4 regions of the Pseudarthrobacter sp. alpha12b genome follow, and region 1 is predicted to be linked to each of the others. Evidence: riboswitches for the same ligand, from Rfam matches in the RefSeq annotation. Region 1 holds a riboswitch; each other region holds the start of a gene.
What was found. A riboswitch is a leader RNA that binds a small molecule or an ion and turns the genes downstream of it on or off. The one in region 1 is predicted to bind cyclic di-AMP.

Region 1 (4,202 bases):
CTCGTTGTCGTCTCCGGCGACCGGCACCTGGAACTCACTGACACGGGCCGCAAGCGGGCCACGGAGGTCATGCGCAAGCACCGGCTGGCCGAACGCCTGCTGGCCGACGTCATCGGCCTGGACTGGGCCTACGTGCACGACGAAGCCTGCCGCTGGGAACATGTGATGAGCGAGCGGGTGGAACGGCGGATCTACGAGATGCTGGACCACCCCACCGAGTCGCCGTACGGCAACCCCATCCCCGGCCTGGCCGCCCTGGGCGGACAACCGGCGAGCAGTTTCGCTGACGGGGCCATCAGCCTGGTGGAGGCCATGAAGAGCTACGCGCCCGCTTCAGCGGTGACCATCAGCCGGCTGGCCGAACCGATCCAGGTGGAGCCGGAACTGCTGACGCAGCTGGACGAAGGCGGAATCCGGCCCGGCGCTTCAGTGGCCCTGGAGCGCGTGGGCGACTACATCTCCGTGCGAGTGCAGGGAATCGAAGGGGCGCTGGAGCTGCCGCCTGAGGTGGCCGCCCATGTTTTCGTCGCCCTCAGCCAGCCCTGAGCGGCTCCGCATACCCCAAAGCGAAGCTTCCACGCAAAGATAACGGAATTGTTACCTAGGGTCTTAAGGCCCTATAGTGGTAACAATCGTCGATACTTGAGCGTTACCCGATCCGGAGCCGAGCTCTGCCAGCGGATCGGGTGCATGAAGTCGTTACTGGCAGAGGCGGGGGAACCACAACCGGCAGCGGGGGACTGCCTTGGGGTGAAGTCCGTCAGCAGCGAGCCTCTCCAGTGAAGGATTCTTCCGGGAATACCCCTGTGCAGAAGCTTGCCCATGACGGGCCGGGTCTTTGATCTCTCTGACCCGAATCCGACAGCTAACTCCGCAGGCTTTCCAGAGAGGAACCCTTCTTGACCATGCAGACCTCCCGGGGCCGCCGCCGCGCGGCCGGCCCCCCTTTGGCACCCCGGGTTGTCGAGGATGTCGCAGCGGAGCGCCCCCGCGATCTGCATCGCGACGCACGCCGCCGCAGGGGCCCGTTCCGGCAGGTGACGGAGTTTGCCGCCGCCAGCGGCATTGGCCAGAAAGCCGGAATCGCCTTGGCCGCCACCGGCCTGGTGCTCACAGTCACAGTGCCGGCCACCAGTCCCGTCATGGCCACGGACGCGTCGGGCAATACGCCCCTGGCAGCTTCCGCCGTCAGCCCGCAGCCCCAGATTTCCGCCGATATTGGTGCCCAGATCGACTTCAGCCGCTCGGCCGTGGTGACCCAGGCCGACCCGGATGGGAAGCTGAAGCAACTCCTGAGCGCCCAGTCCGCCGGCTCCGTCACGCGCGCCGCATCCGCCGGCACCCTGGCCGCGCCGCTCGCATCCCTCACTACCGCCTCGCCCTTTGGCTACCGGGTCAGCCCCATTACCGGTGGCTCCGGGGACTTCCACCGCGGCCAGGACTTTGTGGCGCAGTGCGGGACCTCCGTCCTGGCGGCCGCGACGGGCACCGTGACCTTCGCGGGCTGGCATCAGTTCGGTGGCGGTAACCGGGTGGTCATCGACCACGGCAACGGGCTGGAAACCACGTACAACCACCTGTCGTCGTTCAACGTCAAGGTGGGCCAGACAGTTTCCCGTGGCGACGTTGTTGCGCTCAGCGGGACCACGGGCGCGTCCACCGGCTGCCACCTGCACTTCGAGGTGCAGGTCAACGGCGAAGTGGTTGATCCGATGGGTTGGCTTTAACTGTGTGATTGCTCACTCTCAGATTGTGGCGACCTGCCGTGACCTGAATGTGACATTGAAACAAAACTGCTGTACCGTCTAACTCGCGTCAACTTTTCCGAAGTTGACGCTCTTGAGTGGATTGCCTAACTCTGCCACCGCTCAAGGTCCGTTCGCATTTCATCGTCTGGCAGGGGCGGGGGAACCAATTTTGGCCTTCTTTCCAGAAGGCCTTGGGGTTAAGTCACGTGCTTCCCAGGAAGCAGTGTGGCCGGGTGACTCCCATCCGAATCCGACAGCTCACCTCGCAGGCATTGGGAGAGGCTACCTTCGTGTCTTCACGCCATCATTCTGCGCGCCACCGTGCGCAAACGGTTCGCACCAACCCCCTGGACGCAGTGTCCAAGGCCGTGAGCGCAAATGCCGGGACCGTAGGCCGCCAGGCTGCCGTCGTGGCAGCGGCGTCGGGCCTCATCCTGAGCATGGGCCTGCCGGCCACCGCAGCTGACACCACCGCTGGTGTCTCTGCCTCCACCGAGTCCGGTTCGGCCCAGACGGCCCTCGCTGTCACCGCCGCCCCCACGGCCACGGTTTCCTTCGAACGTCCCGTCGTCAAGACCACCGCTGCTCCTAAGGTGGAAGCGGTGCGTCCGCAGTCCACCGCGCCGGCCGAACGCACGGCCACGGCCACTGCAGGCCAGGACGCTGCCCCCGCCGCCAAGGCCGTCGAGACCGTTTCCGCGGCGACTTCGGGCATTGCGGCCATCGCCTACACCGGCATCGGCCACTCCTACGTGTGGGGCGGCACCAGCCCCGTCACCGGCTGGGACTGCTCCGGGTTCGTTCAGTGGGTCTACGCCCAGGCCGGAATCAGCATCCCGCGTACCAACGCGTGGAGCATCATGACCCCCACCTCCACCCCCCAGCCGGGCGACCTGGTGGTCCAGAACGGCGGCGCGCACGTGGGCATCTACGTCGGCAACGGCATGATGGTCAGCGCACTCAACCCGTCCCAGGGCACGCTGCTGCACTCGCCTGCAGCCACCGGTACCTCGTCGTACTACCACCTCAACAAGTAGTTCTTGGGCTCCACGCTCCAAGGGCTATTTCTTTGCCCAAAGCTTTTCGCTAGAAACCACATCCCCGTTCGGGATGCGCCGGCGTACCCCCAAGATGCCGGCGCATCCAATTCCCTGCGTCTGCCTACAAGCGGTTCGAAGGAACAACGAAAGAGAGAACTGATGACGACTCGTGCTACCGCACGGCACCGCGCCGAGGCCACCAAAACCAACTCGATCGCTGTCATTGCCAAAGCTGTAAGCGACAACGCCGGCGGCATGGGCCGCCAGGCTGCGGTTATCGCTGCCGCTTCCGGCCTGGTCCTGACCAGCGGCATCGCAGCGAACGCTGCTGACGCCAACGTCAAGCGCGATTCCGCTCCCGCGTCCCAGCTGGAAGTCGAATCCGCCGTCGATGCCCCGATTTCCGCGGCTTCCACCATTGCCATCAGCTACGAGAAGCCGGCCGTGACCACCACGCCGGCCCCCGTCGCGGAGCCTGAGCCCCAGGTTGAGGTGCAGGAAGCTGCTCCTGCTGCCCAGCCCGTTGCTGCCCCCAAGGTCACGGCCAAGGTTGCCACCGCTGCTGCTCCGGCTGCTCCCGCAGCCCAGGCTTCGGCCAGCGGCAAGGGCGCTGCCATCCTGTCCGCAGCCTATGCACAGCTCGGCGTCATGCAGGACTGCACCATGCTGGTGACCAACTCCCTGGCCGCCGTGGGCATCCACTTCCACGACTGGCCCGCAGGCTACCTGTCCCTGGGCCGCACCGTGAGTGCAGCCGAGGCGCAGCCGGGCGACCTTATCTACTACGCCAACGGCGGTTCGGGCATGGCCCACATTGCTGTGTACGCCGGAAACGGCATGGCCGTCCACGGCGGCTACAACGGGAACCAGACCGTGGTCTTCAGCGCCAACGTGGGTTCCGGCCCCGTCTTCATCCGCGTCAACTAAGCATTCCAGCGCCGGCCTGAACGGCCGCCGGGAAATGTTACAGGGGACCCCCGCCAGTGAGGCGGGGGTCCCCTGCGGTTTAAGGGTTGGCGACGGCATCGGTGCCGTGCCCTTCTCACGGCCCGAATGGGCTCCGGGGCGGCGATTACCTGATTCTGCATTTCTTTGTTTACTCTTGTGATGTCGATCCATAGCCCGGACATGCCGAGGGCAGCCGGCCCTCGTGCCCCTGACGGGTGCGGCCGTGAAGAGGTAAGTGCATGCGCACTCTCGTTCTGAATGCTGGATATGAACCGCTGGCGGTTATCACTTTCCGCCGGGCGCTGGTGCTTGTGCTCACGGGCAAGGCGAGCGTGGTGGCCGAAGGGGATGACCCTGTGGTGGGCCCCACCGACGTCCTGGGCCGCCCGTCCGTGATCCTCCTCAACCGCTACATCCGGCCCCGGTACAACCACTCAACGGCCGTCAGCCGCAGGGGTGTGCTCCG
Region 2 (4,202 bases), 970 kb from region 1:
TACCAGCACGATCACCCTGCCAGAGGCGAAGGCCAGCCCCTGCCACAGGGCTCCCCGGACTCCCTTGCGCTCCAATTCCCCCGGCGCGTAGGTCATGGGTGCCTGTTCGTTCGGGAAAGCTCCCCGGCAGGGGATGGAGCAGCCATGGCCGCATGGACTTCCGCCAGGTACTCGTCCGTCACGGTGTCCCAGGTGCGGACAGCGCCTGCAGACCCTTCCGCCGTCATGCTGGCGGGACGCCCTTGCAGTGGCGCGGGGGCGGTGAGGTGTTCCACCACCTTGCGCACGAGTGCCTCCTGGCTGTCCTGAACGGTCAGCAGCGGGTGCGCAGGCAGTTCCCTCGCAGCCACCGGTGTGGCAACCACGGGCAGCCCCGCGGCAAGGGCTTCCAGGACGGAGTTCCGGATGCCCACGCCGTGCTCGTCCGGGAAGACTGCAACGTCGGCCCCCTGGAAGACGTCCAGGATGGAAGGCACGTTCGCCAGGACGTCCACCTGGGGTCCGGCCAGCGCCTGCACCGCCGGGGTGGGCCGCCGCCCCGCGATGACGAAGCGGGCGTTGGGGACTTCCCGCCACACCAGCGGCGCGATCCTGCTGACCAGCACGGTGGCGCTGTCCACGTTCGGGGCGTAGTTCAGGCTGCCCGCAAAGCAGACAACGGGGATATCCCGCTCCCGGCGGGGACCGGCAGCCATTGCTGTTCCGTTGGGGATGCTTCGGACGGACCTGCCCAGCTTGGCGGACCAGGCCGCAGAATCCTGGGCCCCGACGGTGAGGAGCCGGGCCCTGGGCGGCAGCTGCAGCTCAGCCCGGGCGGCCAGCTGCTCGCGCAGCCGATAGGCCGGCCGGAAGGTGCGCGCGATGGCCGTGTCCATGCCGGCCCGGATGGACCAGGGGTCAACTGTCTGCAGCACCAGAGGCCCGGTGACGTGATGGGACAGGAACAGGGCGTGCGGGCCGTGGATGAGGGTGGCGTCCCTGTCTGCGGACAACCGGGCGGCTGCGGCGCGGGCAGACGGGGTTGAACGGCGGTGTTTCCCCAGCCCGGCGAGGCCGCCCAGGGAACGGACAAAGGCCGAAATTTCCTCCCGCGGCGCCAGTTCGTACACGGTTTCGCAGCGGTTCCTGATCTCCGCCGGAACCGGGACGGGGCCCGAAAAAGTCAGCAGCGTGACGGCAACGTCAGGAGGGAGGTGCAGGATCACTTCGTACGGAATCATCGAGCTTCCATCGCCCAGTTCCGGATCCCGGTTGGGCACGCTTTCCGTCACGTACAGGAGCCTCATTGCAAGAGTGTACTGGATCACACTGCCGGCGGAGGGTGACCTTTGGGCAACCTTGAGGTGAAGCTGGAAGGGCGACGGCGGGAGGTCCCGCCGTCGCCCTTCCATCAGGTGGTGCGTGGCCGGCTACTGCCAGGCGCGCACGTAGTCCACCATCATCTGGGACTGTGGGCCGTAGGCCGGGTTCGTGGAGGAGGCGCCGACGTTCAGCACGATGTACTGCGGAGCGTTTCCGTCGTTGGTGGGGTAGGACTTGACCTTGACGCCGTCAAAGTAGACGTCGGAGGAATTCGCCATCCTGTGCAGGCCGAAGGTGTGGTACTCGTTGGCCCAGTTGCCGCCCACGCCGCCCTGGTTCTGGGAGCCGGAACCGGAGTGGTAATTAACGGTCATCTTCGCTTGCAGGACCTCCGCAATGTCATTCTCGCCGGTGGTCGGCCAGGACTGTCCCGTGGTCCAGAACGCGGGCCAGTTGAAGAGGCCGTTGGCGTTGCCGGGGAACTTGATGCGGGCCTCCACATAGCCGGTGGTGAACTGGAAGCCCGTGCCTGCCCCGCCCTTCGGGTTGGTCGATACCAATCCCCCGGAGGTGGCGGAGGCGAGGCCCAGGGCCAGGTTTCCGTTGGCCACCGAGACGTTCGCCGGGCTGGTGGAAACCTTATTCATGGTCCCGCAGCCGGGGGAGAACCAACATCCGGACCACTTCGCGGTGTCCAGTCCGGCCCCGTTGAACTCGTCGGCGAAGGTCATGGTCCAGTTGCCCGGAACGCCGGCGGGCGCAGGGGCCCCGCTGCTGGCAAGCTGCGCCGCGGCCGGCGCCACTGCGATGGGGGATTCGGAGGAGGGAGCCGGCGCGGCGGGAACCGGTGCAGCTGCGGGCGCGGGCGGAGCCTGTTCCGGGGAAGGGGCTGCAGCGGGAGCGGCGTCAGCTGCCGGTACCGGTGCCGGGGCAGGCGCCACGGAGGAAGGAACAGCCTCTGGAGTCTGGGTGGGTGCGTCGCTGCCGGCGTCGGCGGCACTGGCCACCCGCGCCATGTCGGCGGCGCCATCGTTGTGGGTCAGGCCGAGGCCCAGGGAGCCGGCTCCGAGGAGGGCTGCGGCAAGCCCCGCGGCGAGGGGCCAGCGCCGCCGGGGCAGGCCGGGCGTGGTGGACCTTGAGTCCGGAGAGGTTCCGGCAGGTCCAGTCTCATTTTGATAACGGTGGGACGGTTTGGCGCGATCATTGCGGAGTGCGGGCATGGGGAAGTCACCTCTCATCGCCTGCGGAGTTAGCTGTCGGGTTCGAATGAGGCCATTCGGCCGCGAATCGCGGCTTCACCCCAAGGGCAGGCGCGGGGCCGTGCCCGGGACGCTTGGGTCCCCCGCCTCTGCCTGGAGTCCGGGTCTAGTCACGGAGGCGGCAGAGTTGGACGACCTTCGGGACTGGGGCCGGCTGGGGGCGGCCCCCGGATGACCGTACACGAAAGGGACGCAAGAATCACAATTAGGTAACGGACCTCACTGGGTGGGCGCGGCGCCGGCCGGCCACGGCGCGGGACGTTGTAATGCGCAGCGGTCGCGGCATTGTTTTCCACATAGCGTCAGTCGGGGCTGCCCGCGGTACATCATGGGCCTAGCCTTGGGACAAGCGCGAATCGCCTATCGGGTCCAAATGCACTAGGATATTGAAGTCTGTGCTGCGTCCTGCCTCCGTTCCGGCGGCGGGGCATTGCACGGAATCGCAAATGAACCTCCTGTTACGGAAATGCCGTAACCGCTTAGCCCAAAGGAGGTGGGTTCACATATGCGTCCTTACGAATTGATGGTAATCATCGACCCCGAGGTCGAAGAGCGTACCGTTGAGCCGTCGCTTCAGAAGTTCCTGAACGTCATCACCAACGATGGTGGAACCATCGAAAAGGTTGACATCTGGGGCCGTCGCCGTCTGGCTTACGAGATCAAGAAGAAGTCCGAAGGTATCTACGCCGTGGTGAACTTCACCGCCAAGCCGGAGACCGCCAAGGAACTTGACCGCCAGCTGTCTCTTAACGAGACCATCATGCGCACCAAGATCACCCGCCCCGAAGAGCAGAAGGTTATTGCTGAGTAATTCAGCACCGGTCTTCATTCTTTACCCCGCAGGAAACGCACTCTTCACCCAGGATCGAACAAGGAGGCAGTAGATGGCAGGCGAGACCACCATTACGGTCATCGGTAATCTCACCAATGACCCGGAATTGCGGTTCACACCGTCCGGTTCGGCAGTAGCGAACTTCACCATCGCTTCCACCCCCCGCACCTTTGATCGCCAGTCCAACGAGTGGAAGGACGGGGAGACCCTGTTCCTCCGCGCCGCTGTATGGCGTGAAGCAGCCGAGAACGTCGCCGAATCCCTGACCAAGGGCATGCGCGTGATTGTTACCGGCCGCCTGAAGAGCCGCTCCTACGAAACAAAAGAAGGCGAAAAGCGCACCGTTATCGAGCTTGAGGTCGACGAAATCGGCCCCAGCCTGCGCTATGCCAATGCCAAGGTCAACCGCACCCAGCGCTCCGGCGGACAGGGTGGCGGCGGCTTCGGTGGCGGCAACAGCGGCGGTGGCTTCGGAGGCGGCAACTCTGGTGGAAACCAGGGCGGCAACTCCGGTGGAGGCTGGGGCGGCGGCAACCAGCAGGCTGCACAGGACGATCCCTGGGCCACGCCCGGTGTGTCCAACGCAGGCGGCTGGGGCAACGGCCCCGATTCCGAACCTCCCTTCTAAACCCCAAATAACGGCCCGACTCCGGGGCTGCCCGGGTGCCGTAACGCACCCATGGCACTGCCGCCGTCGGACCACCACCATCCCGTGGATCAATATCCACGGGCTCCCTAGAATAGGAGCTCCACGATGGCTAAGGCTGAACTCCGTAAGCCCAAACCAAAGTCCAACCCCTTGAAGGCCG
Region 3 (4,202 bases), 200 kb from region 1:
TTCCTCACCAAGATGCTGCAGGGCTTCCTGATCGTTCCGGCGCTGGGACTCGCCTACCTGTGGGCTGCCCCCACCTCGATCGGCCGCCGGCTGGCACACCTCCTGGGAGCCCTGGCAGGGATCATCGTGGTGGCCGGCAGCTACATCGCCCTTTTCCAGCTGACACCGGCCTCGGAGCGCCCGTACATGGCCGGTTCCACCACCAACAGCTTCCTGGAACTAACCTTCGGCTACAACGGGCTGGCCCGCATCACCGGCTCGGGCGAAGGCATGCCCGGCGGCGGAGCGGGCGGTGCGGCCGGCGGTGCCAGTGGCGGATTCGGCGGCGGGAACAGCGGATTCGGCGGGGCGGCCGGGCTGCTGCGGATGTTCGGGACGAGCTTTGGCGGCGAAGTGTCATGGCTGTTGCCGGCCGCCCTGATCCTGCTGGTGGCCGGGCTGTGGTTCACCCGGCGGGAAGCCCGCACCTCGATGGGCCGTGCATCGCTGGTCCTGTGGGGCGGCTGGCTTCTGGTCACCGCGGGTGTCTTCAGCTTCATGAGCGGCATCGTCCACCCCTACTACTCGGTGGCACTGGCGCCGGCGATCGCGGCACTGGTGGGAATCGGTGCCGTGGAGCTCTGGCGCGGCCGCGCCTACTGGCCGGCCAGGATTGTCCTCGCCGTAACCGTCCTGGGCACTTCGATCTGGTCGGCGGTCCTCCTGGGCCGCGACGCCTCATGGCTCCCCTGGCTGCGCATCGCCATCATCGTCCTCGGCGTCCTTGCCGCCGCAGGCATCCTTCTCCGCCTCGACGCAGCGGCCGCCTCCGGACGGTTCCGGCGCGCGGGGGCTGCCGCCGCCGTCGTCGTATCCCTGCTGGCCGGTGGCCTTGGGGCTGCGGCCTGGACCCTGGCCACCACTGCCTCGGCCCACTCGGGGTCCATTCCGACGTCGGGGCCCGCGGGTTCGGCGGGCGGCTTCGGCAACCGGGCTGCCGGCTTCCGCGGCGACCGGACCGACGGCGCCGACGCTGCCACCGGAACCGACAGGTTTGACCCCGCAAACGGAATTGGCGGGGCAGCTGACGGGGCCGGTGGTCCCGGCGGAGCGGGCGGCCCCGGTGAGGGAACCGCCGATGCCGCAGTGACCGCACTGCTCTCCTCCACCACCACGAAGTGGTCCGCGATCGTCTCCGGCGCCAGCCAGGCAGCCAGCCTGGAACTTGCCACGAACACCAACGTCATCGCGCTCGGCGGCTGGAACGGCGGGGATCCGTACCCCACGCTCGCCGAGTTCCAGGACATGGTGGCCAAGGGTGAAATCAGCTACTTCATTGAGGGCGGAGGCATGGGCGGAGGCGGCATGGGCGGCATGGGCGGCCGCGGCAACTCCCAGGTGGCCGCCTGGGTGCAGGCCAACTTCCAGGCCCAGACAGTAGGAAACTCCACCGTTTACCGGCTCACCAAGTAGGACACTGCAGCAAGGCCGACTACGCTCAACGGGAGCCAACGCAGGAGTTCCGCGGCCGGACCGTAGTGGAGGAAACCGATGAACAACCTGATCCAACCCATGACCGGAACACTATTGATGGGAGTTCTGGCAGTGAGCCTTGCTGCCTGCGGTCTTGGCGGACCTTCCAAAGCCGAGCAGCTGGAGGGCGCCCTGCAGAAGGCCGGAATGTCGGTTTCCGGCGTCACGGCCGTGCAGGCCGACGCCAACGTCAGCACGTCCGGCGAGTTCATAACGGTGAAACTCGTAGCCGACAGCGCGCAAAAGCAGGCGCTTATGGGGACCCTGCAGGACGCCATGCCGGTGCTGCTGGACAGCATCAAGGATGTGGAGGGCGGTACGTTCGGTGTCGGGATTTTTTCGCCGGACGACGCCGTCTCAGCCGGCCCCGGCGATCTGGGCTATCACGGGTCGAGCTCGCTGACGAGTATCCGGGAGTACTTCGCCCGGTAGCCCCGGGGTGCCGCAGCGTAGTGCCAGCAGCGGCCCCCGTACCTGAACACCGTTGGCGCCCTCCGGGATCAAGAAACCCGGAGGGCGCCGCAAACCGACGCGCGGCGTCCGTGACTTCCGTTACCTAAATGTGACTTCTGCTTAATCTTCCTGTACCGTCGATTGGGTGCGGCCCCCGTTCGGGCCGCATATCCCGGGTTGACGCCAAGCTCTGCCGCTTCCCCGGATTCCGATTGAGCAACGGCAGAGGCGGGGGACCCACCGTCCCGGGCAATGAATGCCCTTGGGGTTAAGCCAGCACGTGATTTTTCCGTGCGGCCGGATGCCCTCATCCGAACCCGACAGCTAACTCCGCAGGTGTGAGAGGCGATCAATCATGTCCAAAAACACGGCAGAAGCACGCCTGCATGCCAAGGCTAAACACCGGGCCAAGCAGCAGGCAAAGAAGACCACCCTGGGCCAGCGCGCCGCCGTCCTTGCAGCATCGTGCGCGGTGCTGGTTGGCGTAGGCGCGGCCGGACAGGCCACCAGCAGCATGACTCCGGTGGCATCCACCGGGTCAAACCCGGCAGCGTCCGACGCCCAAATGAGCATCGAGAAGAGCGAAATCCGGTCCAACCCGGCAGCGTCCCCCGCTCCCGCCGCCATCAGCGTGGCACCGCAGGCCGCGGAACCGGCTCCCGCGGCAGCACCGGCAGCCCCGGCGCCTGTCGCGCCCGCCCCGGCGCCTGTCGCGCCCGCCCCGGCACCAGCACCGGAACCGGCCCCCGCTCCTGAGCCGGCACCGGCCGTCGCGGTTAACGATCCCGCCGGCGCCCAGGCGTACGCCGCCGGCCAGCTGGCCACCTACGGCTGGGGACCGGACCAGATGCAGTGCCTGCAGACGCTGTGGACCAAGGAATCGGACTGGACCACCACGGCCACCAATCCCAGCAGCGGAGCGTACGGTATTGTCCAATCCCTCCCTGCTGAGAAGATGGCCAGCTCCGGCGCCGACTACCTCACCAACTACCGCACGCAGATCAACTGGGGCCTGGACTACATCAAAAAGAGCTATCAGTCGCCCTGCGGTGCCCTGAACTTCCACCTGGCGCACAACTGGTACTAGGCACCCACCCCCCTGGCGGCCGCGACGCCACGCGAGCCCTCCGCTGAGTCTCCCCACCATGGACGGCGTACGACGGCGCGTACCCGGCCACGCGCCGTCGTACGCCTTGGGCGTGGGGCACAGCAGGGGAATTGCAGCGCCAACTTCGGGCCGCATCCATGTGGATGCGGCCCGAAGTGCTTTAAGTTGCGTCCGGCCCGGCGTTCCGCCACGGGATGTACTGGACGGACCACTTGTTTCCGTCCGGATCGGCGAAGTAGACGAAGTGGCCCCAAGGCAGCACTTCGATGTCACTGACGTCCACACCGTTATTCTTCAGGTGGTCGTGCGCCGCCTGGATGTCGTCCACCACCAGCTGCAGGTTTGATCCTGTGCCGGGAGGGGCGTCCACCAGCCCCTCCCCCAAGCAGATGGAGCAGGCAGACCCGGGCGGCGTCAGCTGCACAAAGCGGATGTCGTCCGAAGGCCGCTCGTCGTAGTCGGCGTTGAAGCCCACCTTGTTGACGTAGAAATCCTTGGCGCGGTCAACGTCGGAGACGGGGACAAAGACAAGTTCGAGTTTCCAGTCCATCCGCACAGGCTAGCGGCGGTGCCCCTGCCCGAAAAGGGGGAAGGCTACCCTGCGATGCCGTACAGGCGGTCACCTGCATCGCCCAAGCCGGGAACGATGTAGGACTTCTCGTTGAGTTTCTCGTCGATGGAGGCCAGGACGATGTGCACGTTTGCGTCGCCCAGTTCTTCCTCCAGCTTGGCCAGGCCCTCGGGAGCGGCCAGCAGGCAGATGCAGGTGACGTCGGAGGCGCCGCGCTTGAACAGGAACTTGATGGCCTCGCGCAGCGTGCCGCCGGTGGCCAGCATGGGGTCCAGGACGAACACCTGGCGGCCGGTGAGATCCTCCGGCAGGCGCTCGGCATAGGTGATGATGTCCAGCGTCTCCTCGTCCCGGGCCATGCCCAGGAAACCCACCTCGGCGGTGGGGACCAGCTTGGTCATGCCCTCCAGCATGCCCAGGCCCGCGCGCAGGATGGGGACCACCAGCGGGGTGGGCTTGGTGAACGCCGTGCCGATGGTGGTGCTGACCGGCGTTTCGATGGTGACGGGCTCGGTACGGACTTCCCGCGTGGCTTCGTAGGCCAGCAGGGTCACCAGC
Region 4 (4,202 bases), 1.7 Mb from region 1:
AAGGAAGCCCTCCAGGCGGGTCAGGTCCGAGTGCCGGAGAAGCTGCACCCTTGACTGCAGCAGCACCACGGCGGCCAGGCGGCGCTCGAACACCGGACGGGAGCCGGGCCGGGGCTGTCCCCACAGGGCGGAGGCCAGCATGACCGTGCCGTCGTGGTCCAGGTCCTTGAACTTGCGCAGGGCATCGCGGACCGTTCCGCGGACGGCCCCCACGGACGAACCATACGAGGCCAGCACCCCGCCCAGCCGGTTCCCCACGTCGTCCGCCCGGTACCAGGCACCCTCGTTCTGCAGGGTCCTGTCAACGAAATCCGCAGCCGCGGACACCACGTCCGCCGCAGCCGTCACCGCCCGCGCCCCGACGATGCGTGCTGGATGCAGAACGGGGTCCACGGCCGGGCTTCCAGCCTGCCCTCGGCGATGGGCTCTCCGCACACGGCGCAGCTTCCATAGGTTCCCGCGGCCAGCCGGGCCAGGGCCGCCTCAATCTGGTCCAGGCCCGCCGAACTCTGCTTCAGGAGCGCCGCGGCCTGCGAGAGTTCGAAGGCGATGGTGGCCCCCTCGGGATCATGCTCGTCGTCGACATTGGAGTCCTGGCGCGCCGAGTTTGCTGCCTCGATGTCTGCCCGCAACGCCGGCAACAGTGCCAGGCGCCGCGCCCGCTCCTCTTCGAGCAGCACACGGAACCGTTCGAAATCTGGCATGGGGACAGCCTAACGCGTCAGTCAGTACCAGTTCAGGGATACGGAGTGGCTCCAGGCCCCGCACGGCGAACCGTAGCGGTCCCGGATATAGCCCAGGCCCCACTCAATCTGGGTCCGGTAGCTGGTCAGCCAGTCGCTGCCGGCGCTGGCATATTTGCCCGGCGGCAGCGCCTGGGCTATCCCATACGCCCCGGAGTAGGCGTTGGTGGCCGTGGTCAGCCAGTTGGACTCCTTGGTCCACAGCTGGGCCAGGCACTGGAACTGGTCCTGGCCCCACCCATAGGCAGCCAAGCGGCCGGAAGCGTAGTTTCTCGCCCCGGCCGGATCGTTGACCGCCCCGCCGGGAACGGAAGGCACGACGACGGGGGGCGGGCTTGGCAGGGCAGGTGCCGGCGGCGCCTCCGGAGCAGGAGGGACAGGATTGTTGACGGGGTCAGGGTTGGGCGGGGCAGGATTAGCCTGGACGGGGTTTGCGGCGGGTGCGGGCACCCTGGGCTGCTGGGCTGCCACTGCGGCTGCCTTGGCCGCAGCTTCCGCCTGCCTGCGGGCCTGCTCCTCCGCGGCGGCACGCTTGGCCTGCTGGGCCGCCTCGTAGGCAGCCAGCGCAGCCTGGCCGTGGCGGTACTCACCCTCAAGGGCCGCCGTCGTGCCCTTCAGGGTGGCGAGCTGGGCGGTCAACTCGCCGCCGCGCCGCTGCTCCTCGGTGACCTGACGGGCCAGCGCATCCTGGGCGGAACGGGCGGCATCCAGCTTTGCCTTCGCCTCCACCGACAGGCGCGCCCGCTCGTTCCTGGCAAGTTTTTCCTGTTCCGTGAGGGAAGCGGCCACCTTTTCGGCGGCCCCCGCATTGTTCACCAGGGCGGCGGTCTTGTCTCCTGCGAGCTTGACCAGGTTGAGCCCCTGGACGCTGTTGGTTCCCAGGGCATCCAGCGCCACGAAGAATCCCGCGTTGGTCCCGCCGGTCTTGTAGGACTGAGCGGCAAGGGCGCCGATGTCCTTCCGGTGCCGGGCCAGCTCATCATTGGCGTGCGCGGCCCGGGCGGAGAGGGTTTCCAGGCGGGAAGTGGCTGTCTGAAGCTCGGCATCCGCCACCGCGTAGTCGGCGGCGAAACGCACGGCCGTTTCGCCTGCCGCCTCCGACTCCGCCTGCAGGCCGGTCAGGAGTCCATTGATGGTGGTGATTTCCGCACTTTTTGCCGCTTCGGAGGACTGGGCCTTCTGCACGTCCGCCCAGGAAGGATACCGGCCGGGCGGAGGCGGTTCGTCGGCCGTGGCCGCCGGCAGCGCCGTGCCGGCAGCCACGGCAATGGCCATGAAGCCCGCGAGCAAGGGGCGCGTGGCGAAGGTCACGAACAGGGGCATAGTCCCGAAGCTTACCGTTGGTTTCGCGGTCCACACAGGGGGCCGTATCCGCATTGTTACAGCTTTCCCGGCGCCGGTAGACAACGCGAGGTCGGCACCGAAAAATCGGATAACGTCCAGACGTTTGCGCAATGCGAGAGAACAACCTCGTATGTTATCCAAATGTGACAATGGCGCTGCGTGTGGGTTATTGTCTTCTGGTGTCCCTCTCAGTCGGGACATTCCCGTCAGCATGCCGAGCCCTGCCGCTGATCATGGGATCCAACCGCTCCAGTTGGCAGGGACGGGGGAACCAAGTTTCCACGGCCACACGTGGCCTAGGGGTTAAGTCGATAGTGCTTCCGTTTGTCGCGGAGCCGCTCCCGGCCGGGTATCTCCAGCCCGAACCCGACAGCTCACCCCGCAGGCATGGGAGAGGCGATCAACCGTGTCAAAAAATTCCATTTCAGCCCGTCACCGCGCAACCCCGGCCCGCTCCATTGTGCTCGAGGGCCTCGCCGTAACAGCCAAGTCCCAGGCCCGCTCGCTGGGCCGCCCGGCCCTCGCCGTTGCTGCAGCGTCCGGCATTGCGTTCGGAGTCGGCGCTCCGGCCCACGCCGGTGTAACCGCCCCGGACACCACCGGCCAGGCCAGCGTCCAGGCCTATTCAGCACCGGCCGCCCCGGCTGCAGCCCCCGCCGCAGCAGCAGGTAACGTCCACACCGTCGTTTCCGGCGACACCCTTGGCGCCATTGCCGCAGCCTACGGCGTCAGCCTCAACGACGTCCTGTCAGCCAACGGCCTGGGACTGTCCTCAGTTATTTACCCGGGCGACCAGATCCAGATTCCGGGCGCAGGCTACACCGCAGCCCCGGCGCCTGCCCGCGCCGCAGCACCCGTCCAGGCGGCTGCTGCCTCCGCACCGGCCAACACCGGCATGAACATGTCCTACGCGTCCGCCACCCCGGTGGCATCCACCACGGGCTCGGGCACCGGTGCTGCCATCCTCGCGTCGGCTTATGGCCAGCTGGGTGTCCAGCAGGACTGCACTGCCATGGTTGAAAAGGCCCTGCGTTCCGTCGGCAAGTCCGTCGGCGACCTGGCCCCCACCCAGTTCTTCCAGTACGGCACCGTTGTGGGCTCTCCCGCCCCCGGTGACCTGATCATCACCTCCGGCCACGTGGGCGTTTACGCGGGCAACGGCCAGGTTGTCAGCGGCGGCGTCAACGGTTACGACACGCAGGTGCACTCCATCAGCTGGCTCGGTGGCTACTCCGCAGTTCGCGTAGCCTAGTCTTCGCGCAGTCCGGCCCGCTTGGCGGGACCGGCTGAATCAGGAGGGTGGCAGCCGGGAAATCCGGCTGCCACCCTCCTGTCGTTTTGCCACGCGGCGCTCCGCGGCGGTCAGGTACCGCAGAAGGTCGTATAGCTGCCGAAATCCTCGGGAGCACCTTCCGCGTAGCGTTCCAGCCCGGGCCGCTCGGTGAAGGGGTCGCTGACGGCCTCGAGCAGCTGCTGCAGTGGAGCCAGGTTTCCGCCCGTGGCAGCGGACAGCGCCTCCTCCACGAGGTGATTGCGCGGAATATAGGCCGGGTTCACACTGTCCATCAACTCGGCGTCAGGTTTGAGCGCCTTCCAGCGCTCCAGCCAGGCGTCAACAGCGGCCAGGTCAAGAACCATGCCGCGCACCGGACGGAAGTCCCCCCGGGCCGCCTTTCCCAGGTTCCGGAAGAACACCGTGTAGTCCACCGGGCCGTCTTTGAGGATGGCGATGGCATCATCCACCAGGGCGGACACAGCGGCGTCGTCGTCACGTCCGTCGACGTTGTCCAGGCCGAGCTTGGTCGTCATGCCGCCGAACCACGCCCTGCCGTACTGTCCGCGGAATCCGCCCAGCACCTCCACCGCCGGGGCGACCGCCTTTTCCTGGTCTTCGTCAATGAGCGGCAGCATCGCCTCCGCGAGCCGGGCAAGGTTCCATTCGGCCAGCACCGGCTGGTTGGCGTAGGCATAGCGCCCGTTGACATCGATGGAGCTGTAGACGGCGGCCGGATTGAACGTGTCCATGAACGCGCAGGGGCCATAGTCGATGGTTTCCCCGGAGATGGTCATGTTGTCCGTGTTCATGACTCCGTGCACGAATCCCACCAACATCCA

Region 2: another riboswitch for cyclic di-AMP. It lies ahead of ACTAQI_RS16400 (glycoside hydrolase family 16 protein); the one in region 1 lies ahead of ACTAQI_RS20965 (C40 family peptidase).
Region 3: another riboswitch for cyclic di-AMP. It lies ahead of ACTAQI_RS20015 (aggregation-promoting factor C-terminal-like domain-containing protein); the one in region 1 lies ahead of ACTAQI_RS20965 (C40 family peptidase).
Region 4: another riboswitch for cyclic di-AMP. It lies ahead of ACTAQI_RS06905 (LysM peptidoglycan-binding domain-containing protein); the one in region 1 lies ahead of ACTAQI_RS20965 (C40 family peptidase).

Annotation. Positions count from the first base shown of each region.
Region 1 is NZ_CP196746.1:4,515,547-4,519,748, forward strand. It holds gene ACTAQI_RS20955 (metal-dependent transcriptional regulator) at 1-546, shown strand, start outside; cyclic di-AMP (ydaO/yuaA leader) riboswitch at 685-895, shown strand; gene ACTAQI_RS20960 (M23 family metallopeptidase) at 906-1,727, shown strand; cyclic di-AMP (ydaO/yuaA leader) riboswitch at 1,856-2,034, shown strand; gene ACTAQI_RS20965 (C40 family peptidase) at 2,105-2,785, shown strand; gene ACTAQI_RS20970 (NlpC/P60 family protein) at 2,948-3,715, shown strand; gene ACTAQI_RS20975 (HNH endonuclease) at 3,976-4,202, shown strand, end outside.
Region 2 is NZ_CP196746.1:3,544,994-3,549,195, reverse strand. It holds gene ACTAQI_RS16410 (oligosaccharide flippase family protein) at 1-96, opposite strand, end outside; gene ACTAQI_RS16405 (glycosyltransferase) at 93-1,286, opposite strand; gene ACTAQI_RS16400 (glycoside hydrolase family 16 protein) at 1,410-2,522, opposite strand; cyclic di-AMP (ydaO/yuaA leader) riboswitch at 2,527-2,677, opposite strand; gene rpsF (30S ribosomal protein S6) at 3,067-3,372, shown strand; gene ACTAQI_RS16390 (single-stranded DNA-binding protein) at 3,446-4,021, shown strand; gene rpsR (30S ribosomal protein S18) at 4,148-4,202, shown strand, end outside.
Region 3 is NZ_CP196746.1:4,320,164-4,324,365, reverse strand. It holds gene ACTAQI_RS20025 (glycosyltransferase family 39 protein) at 1-1,452, shown strand, start outside; gene ACTAQI_RS20020 (hypothetical protein) at 1,531-1,944, shown strand; cyclic di-AMP (ydaO/yuaA leader) riboswitch at 2,155-2,315, shown strand; gene ACTAQI_RS20015 (aggregation-promoting factor C-terminal-like domain-containing protein) at 2,321-3,052, shown strand; gene ACTAQI_RS20010 (glyoxalase superfamily protein) at 3,234-3,623, opposite strand; gene upp (uracil phosphoribosyltransferase) at 3,668-4,202, opposite strand, start outside.
Region 4 is NZ_CP196746.1:1,528,890-1,533,091, forward strand. It holds gene ACTAQI_RS06890 (DNA alkylation repair protein) at 1-348, opposite strand, end outside; gene ACTAQI_RS06895 (TraR/DksA family transcriptional regulator) at 345-704, opposite strand; gene ACTAQI_RS06900 (aggregation-promoting factor C-terminal-like domain-containing protein) at 726-2,066, opposite strand; cyclic di-AMP (ydaO/yuaA leader) riboswitch at 2,320-2,490, shown strand; gene ACTAQI_RS06905 (LysM peptidoglycan-binding domain-containing protein) at 2,494-3,339, shown strand; gene ACTAQI_RS06910 (protein adenylyltransferase SelO) at 3,450-4,202, opposite strand, start outside.